3 regions of the Enterobacter chuandaensis genome follow, and region 2 is predicted to be linked to each of the others. Evidence: predicted binding sites of a transcription regulator. Region 2 holds the regulator's gene; each other region holds the start of a gene.
What was found. Region 2 encodes Fur, which represses iron uptake genes when iron is present. Its sites were predicted from a motif close to ATAATAATGAGAACNACTATCAA; they were not measured.
Positions count from the first base shown of each region.

Region 1: a site for Fur is predicted at 1,408-1,430, ahead of sodA (superoxide dismutase [Mn]). Genes of this name have one in related genera too.
Region 3: a site for Fur is predicted at 3,061-3,083, ahead of bfd (bacterioferritin-associated ferredoxin). Genes of this name have one in related genera too.

Region 1 covers NZ_CP097173.1:4,559,043-4,563,977, forward strand. The annotation lists gene yiiM (6-hydroxyaminopurine reductase) at 1-647, opposite strand, end outside; gene sodA (superoxide dismutase [Mn]) at 714-1,334, opposite strand; gene rhaT (L-rhamnose/proton symporter RhaT) at 1,623-2,657, shown strand; gene rhaR (HTH-type transcriptional activator RhaR) at 2,658-3,506, opposite strand; gene rhaS (HTH-type transcriptional activator RhaS) at 3,580-4,416, opposite strand; gene rhaB (rhamnulokinase) at 4,718-4,935, shown strand, end outside.
Region 2 covers NZ_CP097173.1:1,367,767-1,372,701, forward strand. The annotation lists gene glnS (glutamine--tRNA ligase) at 1-850, shown strand, start outside; gene chiP (chitoporin ChiP) at 1,298-2,695, shown strand; gene chiQ (ChiQ/YbfN family lipoprotein) at 2,743-3,069, shown strand; gene fur (ferric iron uptake transcriptional regulator) at 3,171-3,617, opposite strand; gene fldA (flavodoxin FldA) at 3,908-4,438, opposite strand; gene ybfE (LexA regulated protein) at 4,594-4,881, opposite strand.
Region 3 covers NZ_CP097173.1:4,222,268-4,227,202, reverse strand. The annotation lists gene fusA (elongation factor G) at 1-1,680, shown strand, start outside; gene tuf (elongation factor Tu) at 1,754-2,938, shown strand; gene bfd (bacterioferritin-associated ferredoxin) at 3,118-3,312, shown strand; gene bfr (bacterioferritin) at 3,385-3,861, shown strand; gene MX657_RS20395 (prepilin peptidase) at 3,845-4,318, opposite strand; gene rpsJ (30S ribosomal protein S10) at 4,699-4,935, shown strand, end outside.

The DNA.
Region 1 (4,935 bases), 1.5 Mb from region 2:
TCCTCGATTTTGCCGCTTAAACGCCGCTTCTGCATCGTTCTGGTCCAGCTTGTCGATAACCCCGCCGCAGACAGCAGGCGGTGATACTGCTCGTCGTCAAACGGCATATGCCAGGCAATGGCGCAGGCGTCATAAACAGAGACATCGCTCAGGCGCGACGCCAGCTCAAGCGGCGCGTCCGCTGACACCTGTCCTGCCAGCACCACGCGGTACAGCCAGCCGGTTTTACCCGCGTTTTGCATCTGAGCCGACATGTCATGAATGCCGAAATGGTAGTTAAGCTTGAAGCACGGCGAGCGCGGCTGGGTTACCTGAATCAGGGCATCGCCCCAGCGGTAGATATCACCGATAAACACGTTCTTTTCGATGAGCCCTTCGGTGGAAAGATTCTCGCCAAACGCGGGGGCAACGAAGAGTTCCGCCTGCTCAGGAAACTCGGCTTTCCAGTGCTGATAGTGCTCGCGAGGATAGTGGCACAGCGCGCGCTCGGGCCCGCCGTGGATTTTCTTTTCGGCCTGCTGGTCACCCGCCAGCCCAAGGTCGGTTAACGTCAGCTCCCCGTCGACCTGAATTTTAGCGATGGCGCTCGGTCGGCTGCCGTCGTACTCCCTTACCTTGCCTGTAAACACATTCACCGGGTAATGCATCTCTACTCCTTCAGATACAAAAAAAGCGAGTCATCAGACTCGCTTCTCACAGGCGTCAATGCAACCTTATTTTTTAGCGGCGAAACGCGCTGCTGCTTCGTCCCAGTTCACCACATCCCAGAACGCTTTGATGTAGTCAGGGCGACGGTTTTGGAACTTCAGGTAGTAAGCGTGTTCCCACACGTCCAGACCCAGGATTGGGAAACCGGATGCGCCAGAGATCGCTTCACCCATCAGCGGGGAGTCCTGGTTAGCGGTAGAAACGACCGCCAGCTTTTCGCCTTTCAGAACCAGCCACGCCCAGCCAGAGCCGAAACGGGTTGCAGCGGCTTTTTCGAATTCCGCTTTGAAGTTGTCAACAGAACCGAAGTCACGCTCGATAGCCGCTTTCAGGTCGCCCTGCAGGGTGGTGCCGGTTTTCAGGCCTTTCCAGAACAGGCTGTGGTTAGCGTGACCGCCCGCGTTGTTACGCAGCACGGTTTTCTTATCTGCTGGCAGCTGGTCCAGTTTGGTGATCAGCTCTTCAACAGGCAGGTTAGCGAACTCTGGCAGGCTTTCCAGCGCGGCGTTCGCGTTGTTCACATAGGTCTGGTGGTGTTTAGTGTGATGGATTTCCATCGTCTGCTTGTCGAAATGCGGTTCCAGTGCGTCGTAGGCATACGGCAGGGATGGCAGTGTATAACTCATAATCCTCTCCATTATTGTCGGGCGGCACAGCTGTTAATGCCGCGTAAGCAGTTGGTTCATTATAGTTAATTAAATGATATTGAAAATGATTATCAATGCCGTAGTTTTTATAAGGTTATTAGGATTCTGATAAATGATAAAATTGTGAGTCTGCTCACCCGCTTAACGTGCTGATTGCCATCCTGAACAAAAGTGCGGCAACCTTCTGAAGGTTCCTGAACCGCCTAATTTTTACACTCATCAAGTCGGGGGGAAGCCTCCGGCTATAAAAACGATGAGGACGTAAAAATGAATCATGCGATTACGATGGGTATCTTCTGGCATTTAATAGGCGCAGCCAGTGCAGCCTGTTTCTATGCCCCGTTCAAAAAGGTGAAAGGCTGGTCATGGGAAACCATGTGGTCCGTTGGCGGTACCGTCTCCTGGCTGATTTTGCCGTGGACAATCAGCGCCATGCTGCTGCCCGATTTCTGGGGCTACTTCTCCTCCTTCAACGCCTCCACCCTGCTGCCGGTATTCCTGTTCGGCGCGATGTGGGGCATCGGCAATATCAACTACGGCCTGACCATGCGCTATCTCGGCATGTCGATGGGTATTGGTATCGCGATTGGCATTACGCTGATCGTCGGCACCCTGATGACGCCAATCCTCAACGGCAACTTCGACGTGCTGATCAACACCCGGGGCGGGCGAATGACGCTGCTGGGCGTGCTGGTGGCGGTGATCGGCGTGGGGATCGTCACCCGCGCAGGCCAGCTAAAAGAGCGCAAGATGGGCATCAAAGCCGAGGACTTTAATCTGAAGAAAGGGCTGCTGCTGGCAGTGATGTGCGGCATCTTCTCGGCGGGCATGTCGTTCGCGATGAACGCTGCAAAACCCATGCACGACGCCGCTGCGGCGCTGGGCGTCGACCCGCTGTATGTTGCCCTGCCAAGCTACGTGGTGATCATGGGCGGCGGCGCGCTGGTTAACCTCGGCTTCTGCTTCATTCGTCTGGCAAAAGTGAAAGATTTGTCGGTAAAAGCCGATTTCTCACTGGCAAAATCCTTGATCATCACCAATGTGCTGTTGTCGATGCTAGGTGGCCTGATGTGGTATCTGCAATTCTTTTTCTACGCCTGGGGCCACGCCAGCATTCCGCCGCAGTATGACTATATGAGCTGGATGCTGCACATGAGCTTCTACGTGCTGTGCGGCGGGCTGGTTGGGTTGGTGCTGAAGGAGTGGAACAATGCCGGGCGCCGTCCGGTTGGCGTATTGAGCCTGGGCTGCGTGGTGATTATCATTGCGGCCAATATCGTCGGCCTCGGCATGGCGAACTGATTACGCTGCTTTTCGACTGCGATGACGCCACTGAACCGGCGTCATCGCCACCTCGCGGTTAAACACCACCGAAAAGTAGTTACTGTCCTCAAAGCCGCAGCGCATCGCCACTTCACTTACCATCAGCTCCGTGTGCTGTAACAGATACTGGGCGTGGCAGATGCGCAGCTGGCGCAGATACTGGTTTACCGTCATCCCCGTTTGAGTGCGGAACTGCTGGCGCAGCGCGCGCTCGCTGCACTGCTCCTGCTCGCAGAATTTCTCCAGCACAAAGCTTTTATTCAGGCTGCCCGCAAGCCGGGCGATCAGCTTATCCAGCAGCGCTTCCTGCGTGGTGGCGGAGGGATTATCCGTGGCGTAACGATGACGTTTGAGGGTCATAACCAGCTGGGCGAAAAGCAGCTCCGACATCTGGTTTGCCACCGGATCGCTCTTCTGGCTCTCCTGCTCCAGCTGGGAAATGGTCTGGCGCACCTGAGCCATACCACTGCTGCTTAAACGCCAGTGCGGTTCGCCTCTGGTACCAGGAAAGCCCGAGATGTTGCCCGCCCAGTCGACATTCAGCTTGAGCCTGTCAGGGCAGTAGATGACGTTCTGCAACACCAGATCGTTAACCGAGGCGTAGGAGTGCTTGTCTTCAGCACGAATGTAAAACAGGTCTCCACGCGTGATGCGGTAGGGCCGGTCGTTGAGGATGTGTAAGCCATTGCCGCGCCACACCAGCACCAGCTCGCAGAACTCGTGGGTATGCTCGGCAAAGACATTTTGCGGGTAACGGTCGGCCACCGCGACGGCCTGACTCGCGGAGGAAAAAAAATCATCTTTGCGAAGAATTAACTGAGCGGCCACACCACAACCTCTACGGCGGATAACCGGACATTATTAGCTTTTTTGCGGCCTGAAAACGGTGATTGCCCTCGCGTTACTGAAGCAACGCGTCCTTGCCCTGACGGATATCGCGCGGCGACCAGCTAAACTCCCGGCGAAACAGCGTCGAAAAGTGGTTACTGTCGCCGAAACCGCAGCGATAGGCGATATCCGTAACGCTTTCGTCGGTATGCCGTAAAAGGTGTCGCGCTTTGATCAGACGCAGACGATTGAGGTAACGTTGCGGCGTGAGCCCGGTATGCTGCTTGAGCTGACGATGCAGCGTGCGCAGCGAGAGCGAAAAGTCGTCCGCCAGCGTTTCCCAGCAGACATCTTCAGCGAAATGATCTTCCAGCCAGGCCATCAGCTGATTCAGACGCGCGTCGTTATTTTTCAGCCCTTCCACCAGGCTGCTGCGGCGCAGCAGTACCAGCAGCTGCATAAACAGCAGCTCGCGGGTGGCAATAGCGTGCGTCTCCTGCCCGTCCTCGCTCTGCTCCATCTGGCTCACCAGCTGACGCACCTGCTGCAACGTGGATTGATTCACCCGCCAGTGCGACGGGTAGTGGCCGTCCTTCTCCTGCGGCAACAGCTGATTCAGCCCGGAGAGAAACTGGAACGCATCCGGGGAACGATAGAGCACATTGGTCAGACACAGGTTGTCGGTATGTTCATACAGGTGCCTGTCGTGATCGCGCACGAAGCACACCGTACCGCCGCTGATGGTATACGGCTGACCGTTAAACACGTGGATGCCCGTTCCGTGCTCAACAATCACAATTTCATGAAAATCATGATGATGCTCCGGGAACGCAGCCTGAGGAAGCCGTGGCTCAATCGCGACCGGAGAAGCTCCCGAAGGAAAAAAATCGACGCTGTGCAGTACGGTCATAACGGCCCCCACCAATGAGAAAAGTTCTCAAAATAGTAATTAAGGCCTTCCACGCTCACCTTAAATTTTTGACAGCAAACCGCGCAAAATCTGTCGGTTTTTCAAGAAACAGGCGGAAAGATCGGGAAATGCGGTCAGCGTCACACTGCCTGCAAACCCTGCCATTACTGGAAACTGTGAACTCCCTCACGTTCACCTTTGCTTTCTTGCCAGCGCGAGATTTGGGCTGTCAGTGGCGAGAAGGTGGCTATTTCTTCCCTTTCTTACACTCCTCGCTAATGACTTAAGAAAGGACCCGACCATGACTTTTCGCCATTGTGTGGCTGTCGATTTAGGCGCATCCAGCGGCCGTGTAATGCTCGCCACCTGGGATTGTGACCAGCACACCCTTACGCTTCGCGAAATGCACCGTTTCGCCAATTGTCTGCAAAAACAGGACGGTTTTGTGACCTGGGATATCGATGCGCTGGAGGCGGAGATCCGCACCGGACTTCACAACGTCTGCGAAGACGGTATCCG
Region 2 (4,935 bases):
GCTGAACCTGCTGGTGACCGACAAGCACGTTGAAGGCTGGGACGACCCGCGTATGCCAACCATCTCTGGTCTGCGCCGTCGTGGTTACACTGCCGCCTCTATTCGTGAGTTCTGCAAACGCATCGGCGTGACCAAGCAGGATAACACCATCGAAATGGCGTCTCTGGAATCCTGCATTCGTGAAGACCTCAACGAAAACGCCCCGCGTGCAATGGCGGTTATCGATCCGGTTAAGCTGGTTATCGAAAACTACCCGCAGGGTGGAAGTGAACTGGTCTCCATGCCTAACCATCCGAACAAACCGGAAATGGGAAGCCGTGACGTGCCGTTCAGCGGTGAAATCTGGATCGACCGTGCTGACTTCCGCGAAGAGGCCAACAAGCAGTACAAGCGTCTGGTGCTGGGTAAAGAAGTGCGTCTGCGTAACGCCTACGTCATCAAAGCCGAGCGCGTAGAGAAAGATGCAGAAGGGAATATCACCACCATCTTCTGCTCTTATGATGCTGAAACGCTGAGCAAAGATCCGGCGGATGGCCGCAAGGTGAAAGGCGTTATCCACTGGGTGAGCGCTTCCCACGCGCTGCCGGTTGAAATTCGTCTGTACGATCGTCTGTTCAGCGTGCCTAACCCGGGCGCAGCGGAAGACTTCCTGGCAACCATCAACCCGGAATCGCTGGTAATCAAACAGGGTTATGCGGAGCCATCGCTTAAAGCGGCTGAAGCGGGCAAAGCGTTCCAGTTCGAGCGTGAAGGTTACTTCTGCCTGGACAGCCGTTACAGCACCGCTGAAAAACCGGTATTTAACCGCACCGTAGGCCTGCGTGATACCTGGACGAAGATCGGCGAATAATATTGCTGCTCTGGTCAATGAGAAACAAACGCCGCTTATTGCGGCGTTTTTTTATTGAATGATCATATCGTTATAGCGGAGCTAAAATAGGTCTGGCTGAAATTTCAGGTCAATGCGGTGCTACTTATTTTTCAAAAAAAAGTTTGTATATTTTCACCAGTCCGGAATAAGTTGAAATTAGCGAAATTTAACGGTTTTATCCTCCAGAAATTAACGCCTTGCCCCGCCAAACCTCGCCTCGCGCTAAATGTTACAAACCACTACCAATTATGTGCACTTCGTCATAATCCTGACTTTTGCCCACTGAAAAGCATTGATAATTCGCGTCGCGAAAAATAACCTAAAGACGGTAGTTAATTCGAGGGTATTTATAACTACCCCTGACCATTTGGTCTTTTCTGTTTTTCGCCGTTTAAGGCGTTTTAATTCGTCAAAGAGGAATAATCTATGCGTACGTTCAGTGGCAAACGTAGTGCGCTGGCGCTGGCTATCGCCGGTGTGACAGCAATGTCGGGCCTGGTGGTTGTGCCAGAGGCGAAAGCAGCAGGTTTCATCGAAGATTCTACCCTTACGGGCGGTATTTATTACTGGCAGCGTGAGCGTGACCGTAAAGACGTCACTGAAGATAAATACAAAACTAACCTCTCTCATTCTACCTGGAACGCCAACCTGGACTTCCAGTCAGGCTATGCCGCCGATATGTTCGGTCTGGATATTGCCGCATTTACCGCGATTGAAATGGCTGAAAACGGCGATAGCGGTCACCCGAACGAAATTGCGTTCTCCTCCAGCAATAAAGCCTACGATGAAGACTGGTCCGGGGATAAAAGTGGTATCAGCCTTTATAAGGCCGCAGCGAAATTTAAATACGGCCCGGTCTGGGCGCGTGGGGGCTATATTCAGCCAACTGGCCAGACGCTGTTAGCGCCGCACTGGAGCTTTATGCCGGGCACTTACCAGGGTGCAGAAGCAGGGGCTAACTTTGACTATGGTGATGCGGGTGCGTTGAGCTTCTCCTATATGTGGACCAACGAGTACAAAGCGCCGTGGCACATTGAGATGGATAAGTTCTACCAGAACGATAAGAAAACCAAAGTCGAATACCTCCACTCGCTGGGCGCGAAGTACGACTTTAAAAACGATTTGGTTCTGGAAGCCGCATTTGGCCAGGCCGAAGGCTATATCGATCAGTATTTTGCTAAAGCCAGCTACAAATTTGATATCGCCGGTAGCCCGCTGAGCACCAGCTATCAGTTCTACGGTACGCGCGATAAAGTCAGCGATGGCAGTGTAAATGACATTTATAACGGCACCGCGTGGCTGCAGGCGTTGACCTTCGGCTACAAGGTTGGCCAGGTTGATTTACGCCTGGAAGGCACATGGGTGAAGGCGGAAGGGCAGCAGGGCTACTTCCTGCAGCGTATGACCCCAACCTATGCCTCATCTAACGGCCGTCTTGATATCTGGTGGGATAACCGCTCTGACTTCAACGCCGACGGCGAAAAAGCGGTCTTCTTCGGCGCCATGTATGACCTGAAAAACTGGAACCTGCCGGGCTGGGCAGTGGGCGCTTCTTACGCTTACGCCTGGGACGCAAAACCTGCCGATATGGCTACGCCGGATGCGTACTACGATCCAAACTATCGCCTGAAAGAGTCCTCCTACAGCCTGGATGCTATCTACACCCTGCAGGATGGCCGCGCGAAAGGCACGATGTTCAAACTGCACTTCACGCAGTATGACAACCACTCCGATATCCCAAGCTACGCGGGCGGTTACGGCAACATCTTCCAGGATGAACGTGACGTGAAATTCATGGTTATCGCCCCATTCACTATCTTCTGATGAACGCACCGGCGGGGTGACTCCTGCCGGTATGGAGAGTGCACATGATGAAAAAAATCGTAATCGTCGCGCTGTTGGCATCAGGGCTGGTGGCGTGCACGCAGACTCAGGCGCCAAAAGAGGACTCCCGTCTGAAGGAGGCGTATAGCGCCTGTATTAATAGTGCGGAAGGATCGCCGGAGAAAATTGAAGCCTGTCAGAACGTGCTAAATGTGCTGAAGAAAGAGAAAGCGCATGAGCAGTTTGCAACGCAGGAGAATATTCGCGTGATGGATTACCAGGCCTGTATCCAGGCGCGTAAAACCGGTAACGATCAGGAAGTCGCAAAGCGTTGCGATAAGATCTGGAACGAGATACGCAATAACAATAAATAAGTTACTTTACGCCCGGTGGCGCTGCGCTACCGGGCTTTTTATTGCCCAAAAAAGGCAAAAAAAAGCCAACCTTTCGGCTGGCTCAGAGTATGAACGCTGACTTATTTTGCGTCGTGCGCGTGTTCATTCTCGCGGCAATCACCTTCAGCGCAGTGACCGTAAAGGTACAGGCTGTGGTTGGTCAGGCGGATGCCATGACGGGCTGCGATTTCACGCTGACGCGCTTCGATAGAATCATCGCTGAATTCAATGACCTTGCCGCAATCGAGGCAGATCAGGTGATCGTGGTGCTGCTGCTGGGTCAGTTCGAAAACAGATTTACCGCCTTCGAAATTATGACGGGTAACAATGCCCGCGTCATCAAACTGGTTCAGCACGCGATAAACGGTGGCCAGCCCAATCTCTTCACCCATGTCGATAAGACGTTTATAGAGGTCTTCCGCACTGACATGGTGATTGTCTGGACCCTGAAGCACTTCAAGGATTTTTAACCGAGGAAGCGTTACTTTCAGGCCAGCCTTCTTTAATGCGGTATTGTTGTCAGTCATGCGGAATCTGTCCTGTTGCTAAACGATTCACTTCTGGAGGAAGTGACAGAAAATGCACCTTGGATAATGCGTCTCATTATAGAACTGCCATGGCTAAATGAAAACTGCAAGTCTCAGGCAAAGTATGCTTATAAAAATGGGGTATCACCAACAAACTTGCTCAATGGAAACCACATTTTACCAGGGAGACATTGTACAGGTCTGGGCGAAAAAGTTAAAAGTTTGTAGCAATTAATTTAATCGGTTTTACCTGGAAAACGGGCGCAACCGGAGTCGCGCCGCGAAAAAAATCAGGCGTTCAGAATGTCATCCAGGTGCAGTTCTTCACGAACCTGCTTAACCCATTTTTCAACACGCTCTGCGGTCAACTCTGGCTGACGGTCTTCATCGATGGCCAGGCCAACGAAGTGGTCATCATCTGCCAGACCTTTAGAGGCTTCAAAGTGGTAACCCGCCGTTGGCCAGTGACCGACAATTGCTGCACCGCGTGGCTCAATGATGTCGCGGATGGTGCCCAGCGCGTCACAGAAGTACTCGGCGTAGTCTTCCTGATCGCCACAACCGAACAGGGCAACCAGCTTGCCGTTGAAGTCCACCTCTTCCAGCGTCGGGAAGAAATCATCCCAGTCGCACTGGGCTTCACCGTAGTACCAGGTAGGAATACCCAGCAGCAGGATGTCATAGCCCTCGAGATCTTCTTTGCTGCTCTTGGCGATGTCATGCACATCAGCAACGTCTTTACCGAGCTGTTTCTGAATGTTTTTTGCGATATTTTCGGTATTGCCGGTATCACTGCCGAAGAAAATGCCGATGATTGCCATGAGTAAAATAACCTCTTGAAACTTAATGGTATGGTGGCGCAAATTGTCCACGGATAAGGGCAATAATAGCAGAACAGGCAACCCTGCGGAAACAGCTATCGCGCAGGACTGCACTCTGTGCTACATGAAAAGGGCGATAAAGGGGATTTTCAGACTTATGCCTGGCTGCGCAACGTCTCTAGCTGGGCGATCAACATCTCTTCAATGAGCTCGCTGCGGCTGATATTACGCGCCTCCGCCAGTTCATTAAGCGCATCGACCGCGTCGGCGTTGAGCTTCAGTTCGACACGCTTAAGCCCACGATTTTTATCGCGTTTAAGCTGATTGCGTTTATTAATACGCAGCTGTTCATCGCGCGAAAGCGGATTCGTTTTCGGTCGTCCCGGTCGACGCTCATTCGCGAACAGATCTAGTGTCGTACGGTCCGTTTGTTCTTTGGCCATGATTCTGAGACTTCGGGGGAAACACGCCGCCCTGCTAATGCCCGGGCGATAAGC
Region 3 (4,935 bases), 1.8 Mb from region 2:
CGTATGGGTGCTAACTTCCTGAAAGTTGTTGGTCAGATCAAAACCCGTCTGGGCGCGAACCCTGTTCCGCTGCAGCTGGCAATTGGTGCTGAAGAAGGTTTCACCGGCGTTATCGACCTGGTGAAAATGAAAGCCATCAACTGGAACGACGCAGACCAGGGCGTTACCTTCGAATATGAAGATATCCCGGCTGAGATGCAGGACCTGGCTGACGAATGGCACCAGAACCTGATCGAATCCGCTGCTGAAGCTTCTGAAGAGCTGATGGAGAAATACCTGGGTGGTGAAGAACTGTCTGAAGAAGAGATCAAAAAAGCTCTGCGTCAGCGCGTTCTGAACAACGAAATCATCCTGGTAACCTGTGGTTCTGCGTTCAAGAACAAAGGTGTTCAGGCGATGCTGGATGCGGTAGTTGACTACCTGCCATCCCCGGTTGACGTTCCTGCGATCAACGGCATCCTGGACGACGGTAAAGACACTCCGGCCGAGCGTCACGCAAGTGATGACGAGCCGTTCTCTGCACTGGCGTTCAAAATTGCTACCGACCCATTCGTGGGTAACCTGACCTTCTTCCGCGTTTACTCTGGTGTGGTTAACTCCGGTGACACCATCCTGAACTCCGTGAAAGCGGCGCGTGAACGTTTTGGCCGTATCGTACAGATGCACGCTAACAAACGTGAAGAGATCAAAGAAGTTCGTGCGGGCGACATCGCTGCAGCTATCGGTCTGAAAGACGTGACCACTGGTGACACCCTGTGTGACCCTGATCACCCGATCATTCTGGAGCGTATGGAATTCCCTGAGCCGGTAATCTCCATCGCGGTTGAACCAAAAACCAAAGCTGACCAGGAAAAAATGGGTCTGGCTCTGGGCCGTCTGGCGAAAGAAGACCCATCATTCCGCGTATGGACTGATGAAGAATCTAACCAGACCATCATCGCTGGTATGGGTGAACTGCACCTGGACATCATCGTTGACCGTATGAAGCGTGAATTCAACGTTGAAGCGAACGTGGGTAAACCTCAGGTTGCTTACCGCGAAGCGATTCGCGCGAAAGTTACCGATGTTGAAGGTAAACACGCTAAGCAGTCTGGTGGTCGCGGTCAGTACGGTCACGTTGTGATCGACATGTACCCACTGGAGCCGGGCTCTAACCCGAAAGGTTACGAGTTCATCAACGACATCAAAGGTGGTGTAATTCCTGGCGAATACATCCCAGCCGTTGATAAAGGCATCCAGGAACAGCTGAAAGCGGGCCCTCTGGCTGGCTATCCGGTTGTTGACATGGGTATCCGTCTGCACTTCGGTTCTTACCACGACGTTGACTCCTCTGAACTGGCGTTTAAACTGGCTGCGTCTATTGCCTTTAAAGAAGGCTTTAAGAAAGCAAAACCAGTTCTGCTTGAGCCAATCATGAAGGTTGAAGTAGAAACTCCTGAAGAGAACACCGGTGACGTTATCGGTGACTTGAGCCGTCGTCGCGGTATGCTGCGTGGTCAGGAATCCGAAGTAACTGGCGTTAAGATCCACGCTGAAGTTCCGCTGTCTGAAATGTTCGGATATGCAACTCAGCTGCGTTCTCTGACCAAAGGTCGTGCATCATACACTATGGAATTCCTGAAGTATGATGATGCGCCTAACAACGTTGCTCAGGCCGTTATTGAAGCCCGTGGTAAGTAATTAATCCACAGGATTAAAACCTAAGTCCCGTGCTCTCTCCAGAGGGGAGAGCACTATAGTAAGGAATATAGCCGTGTCTAAAGAAAAATTTGAACGTACAAAACCGCACGTCAACGTTGGTACTATCGGCCACGTTGACCATGGTAAAACTACCCTGACCGCTGCAATCACTACCGTTCTGGCTAAAACCTACGGTGGTTCTGCTCGTGCATTCGACCAGATCGATAACGCGCCAGAAGAAAAAGCTCGTGGTATCACCATCAACACCTCTCACGTTGAGTACGACACCCCGACTCGCCACTACGCACACGTAGACTGCCCAGGCCACGCCGACTATGTTAAAAACATGATCACCGGTGCTGCGCAGATGGACGGCGCGATCCTGGTTGTTGCTGCGACTGACGGCCCAATGCCTCAGACTCGTGAGCACATCCTGCTGGGTCGTCAGGTTGGCGTTCCTTTCATCATCGTGTTCCTGAACAAATGCGACATGGTTGATGACGAAGAGCTGCTGGAACTGGTAGAGATGGAAGTTCGTGAACTGCTGTCTCAGTACGATTTCCCAGGCGACGACACTCCAATCGTTCGCGGTTCCGCGCTGAAAGCGCTGGAAGGCGACGCAGAGTGGGAAGCGAAAATCATCGAACTGGCTGGCTTCCTGGATTCTTACATCCCAGAACCAGAGCGTGCGATTGACAAGCCATTCCTGCTGCCAATCGAAGACGTATTCTCCATCTCCGGTCGTGGTACCGTTGTTACCGGTCGTGTAGAGCGCGGTATCATCAAAGTTGGCGAAGAAGTTGAAATCGTTGGTATCAAAGAGACTGCGAAGTCTACCTGTACTGGCGTTGAAATGTTCCGCAAACTGCTGGACGAAGGCCGTGCTGGTGAGAACGTTGGTGTTCTGCTGCGTGGTATCAAACGTGAAGAAATCGAACGTGGTCAGGTTCTGGCGAAGCCAGGCTCAATCAAGCCACACACCAAGTTCGAATCTGAAGTGTACATTCTGTCCAAAGACGAAGGCGGCCGTCATACTCCGTTCTTCAAAGGCTACCGTCCACAGTTCTACTTCCGTACAACTGACGTGACCGGTACCATCGAACTGCCAGAAGGCGTTGAGATGGTAATGCCAGGCGACAACATCAAGATGGTTGTGACTCTGATCCACCCAATCGCGATGGACGACGGTCTGCGTTTCGCAATCCGTGAAGGCGGCCGTACCGTTGGCGCGGGCGTTGTTGCTAAAGTTCTGGGTTAATTAATTATCCCTGAATTAAAAAAGGACGCTTCGGCGTCCTTTTTTGTTTTCTGTCGCTGAATCATTGTCATAAAAATTCGCATTTTTTGTCTTCTCCCGCCCCGTATTCCAGCGCCTGTGCTATTGTAATCATAACCATTCTCACTTACACTTTGCGCATATTTTGAACGGGAGTCTCTATGTACGTTTGTTTATGTAATGGTGTAAGCGACAAAAAAATACGTCAGGCCGTTCGCCAGTTTCAGCCACAGTCATTCCAGCAGCTTCGCAAGTTTGTTCCAGTGGGAAATCAATGCGGTAAATGCGTTCGCGCAGCGCGTGAGATTATGCAGGACGAACTGATGCAGATCCCGGAATACAAAGAGATCGCCTAAGCGCCCATCTTTTTTTTGACATCCCCGTAGCCCGATCTACGCTTCAATGAGTGGAAGCGGAGGGACTATATAATGAAAGGTGATGTTAAAATCATAAGTTATCTCAATAAATTATTGGGAAATGAGCTTGTCGCAATCAACCAGTATTTTCTTCATGCAAGAATGTTCAAAAACTGGGGGCTGACTCGCCTCAACGATGTTGAATATCATGAGTCCATTGATGAGATGAAACACGCCGATAAATACATCGAGCGTATCTTATTCCTTGAAGGCATCCCAAACCTGCAGGATCTCGGCAAGCTGGGCATCGGTGAGGATGTCGAAGAGATGCTGCGTTCTGACCTCCGGCTGGAGCTGGAAGGTGCGAAAGATCTGCGTGAAGCCATTGCTTATGCTGACAGCGTCCATGACTATGTTAGCCGTGATATGATGATCCAGATCCTTGCCGATGAAGAAGGCCACATCGACTGGCTGGAAACCGAACTGGATCTCATTAGCAAAATTGGGCTGCAGAACTATCTACAATCGCAGATCAAAGTGGAAAGCTAATCAGGTTTTCCCAGCCAACGCATAAACCCGCTGCTGCCAGAAATGGCCCAAAAGGCAGTGGGTTTTTTAATACCTCCTTATCTGGGTTGAGAAACGAAAAGCTAAGAATGCAAAGAAGTGCCATCAGCGCGGCGAGTAACGCCAGCGTTGGAAGTATGCACCACCCATGCCACGCGCCCAGTGCTGACAGATACTTCACATCACCGTATCCCATCCCTTCCCGCCGGCAGATAAACCGATAGCCCCAGTAAATAATGGCAAAACCGACATATCCTGCCATCGCACCCACCACCGCACTCGGCAGAAAATCAGGATGGACATAGAGCTGAAAGAGCAGACCCGCCCATAGTAGCGGGCAGAGAAATTTATCGGGAAGTAAACCATGGCGAAGATCGGCATGTACGAGGAAGACCGTCAGCGAAAAATAGATCAGCAGAAAGGGGAGGGTAGTTAGCATGGAAAAGGCCTCAAACGGGTTTGAGCGCATCCTCGCCATAATCTGCTTATCCGGCAATGTACAAAACCAACAATTGCGTAGAGCCTTCCAACAAAGCGTCGGGGAAGGTTACATTGCGAAAAAAGTTGCGCAGCCTTACGCATATCATGCCTTTGACGCTTAATTTATAAACGGCACTTGCGTCTTTCTCTGATTTACGTATAATGCGCGGGCTTGTCGTAATTGACGGCGGGTTCAATCAGAACCAGAGTAGCTCATTTTGTTACTCAACAATGCTCCCAATTGGGGAGCTACGTAAGAACGGTTACACTCTCCCATCAATCGTAATGGGTTTGAGGAGTAATCATTTTCGTTTATAAAATAATTGGAGCTCTGGTCTCATGCAGAACCAAAGAATCCGTATCCGCCTTAAAGCGTTTGATCATCGTCTGATCGATCAATCAACCGCGGAAATCGTCGAGACTGCTAAGCGCACTGGTGCGCAAGTCCGTGGTCCGATCCCGCTGCCGACCCGCAAAGAGCGCTTCACCGTTCTGATCTCCCCGCACGTTAACAAAGACGCGCGCGATCAGTACGAAATCCGCACTCACAAGCGTCTGGTTGACATCGTTGAGCCA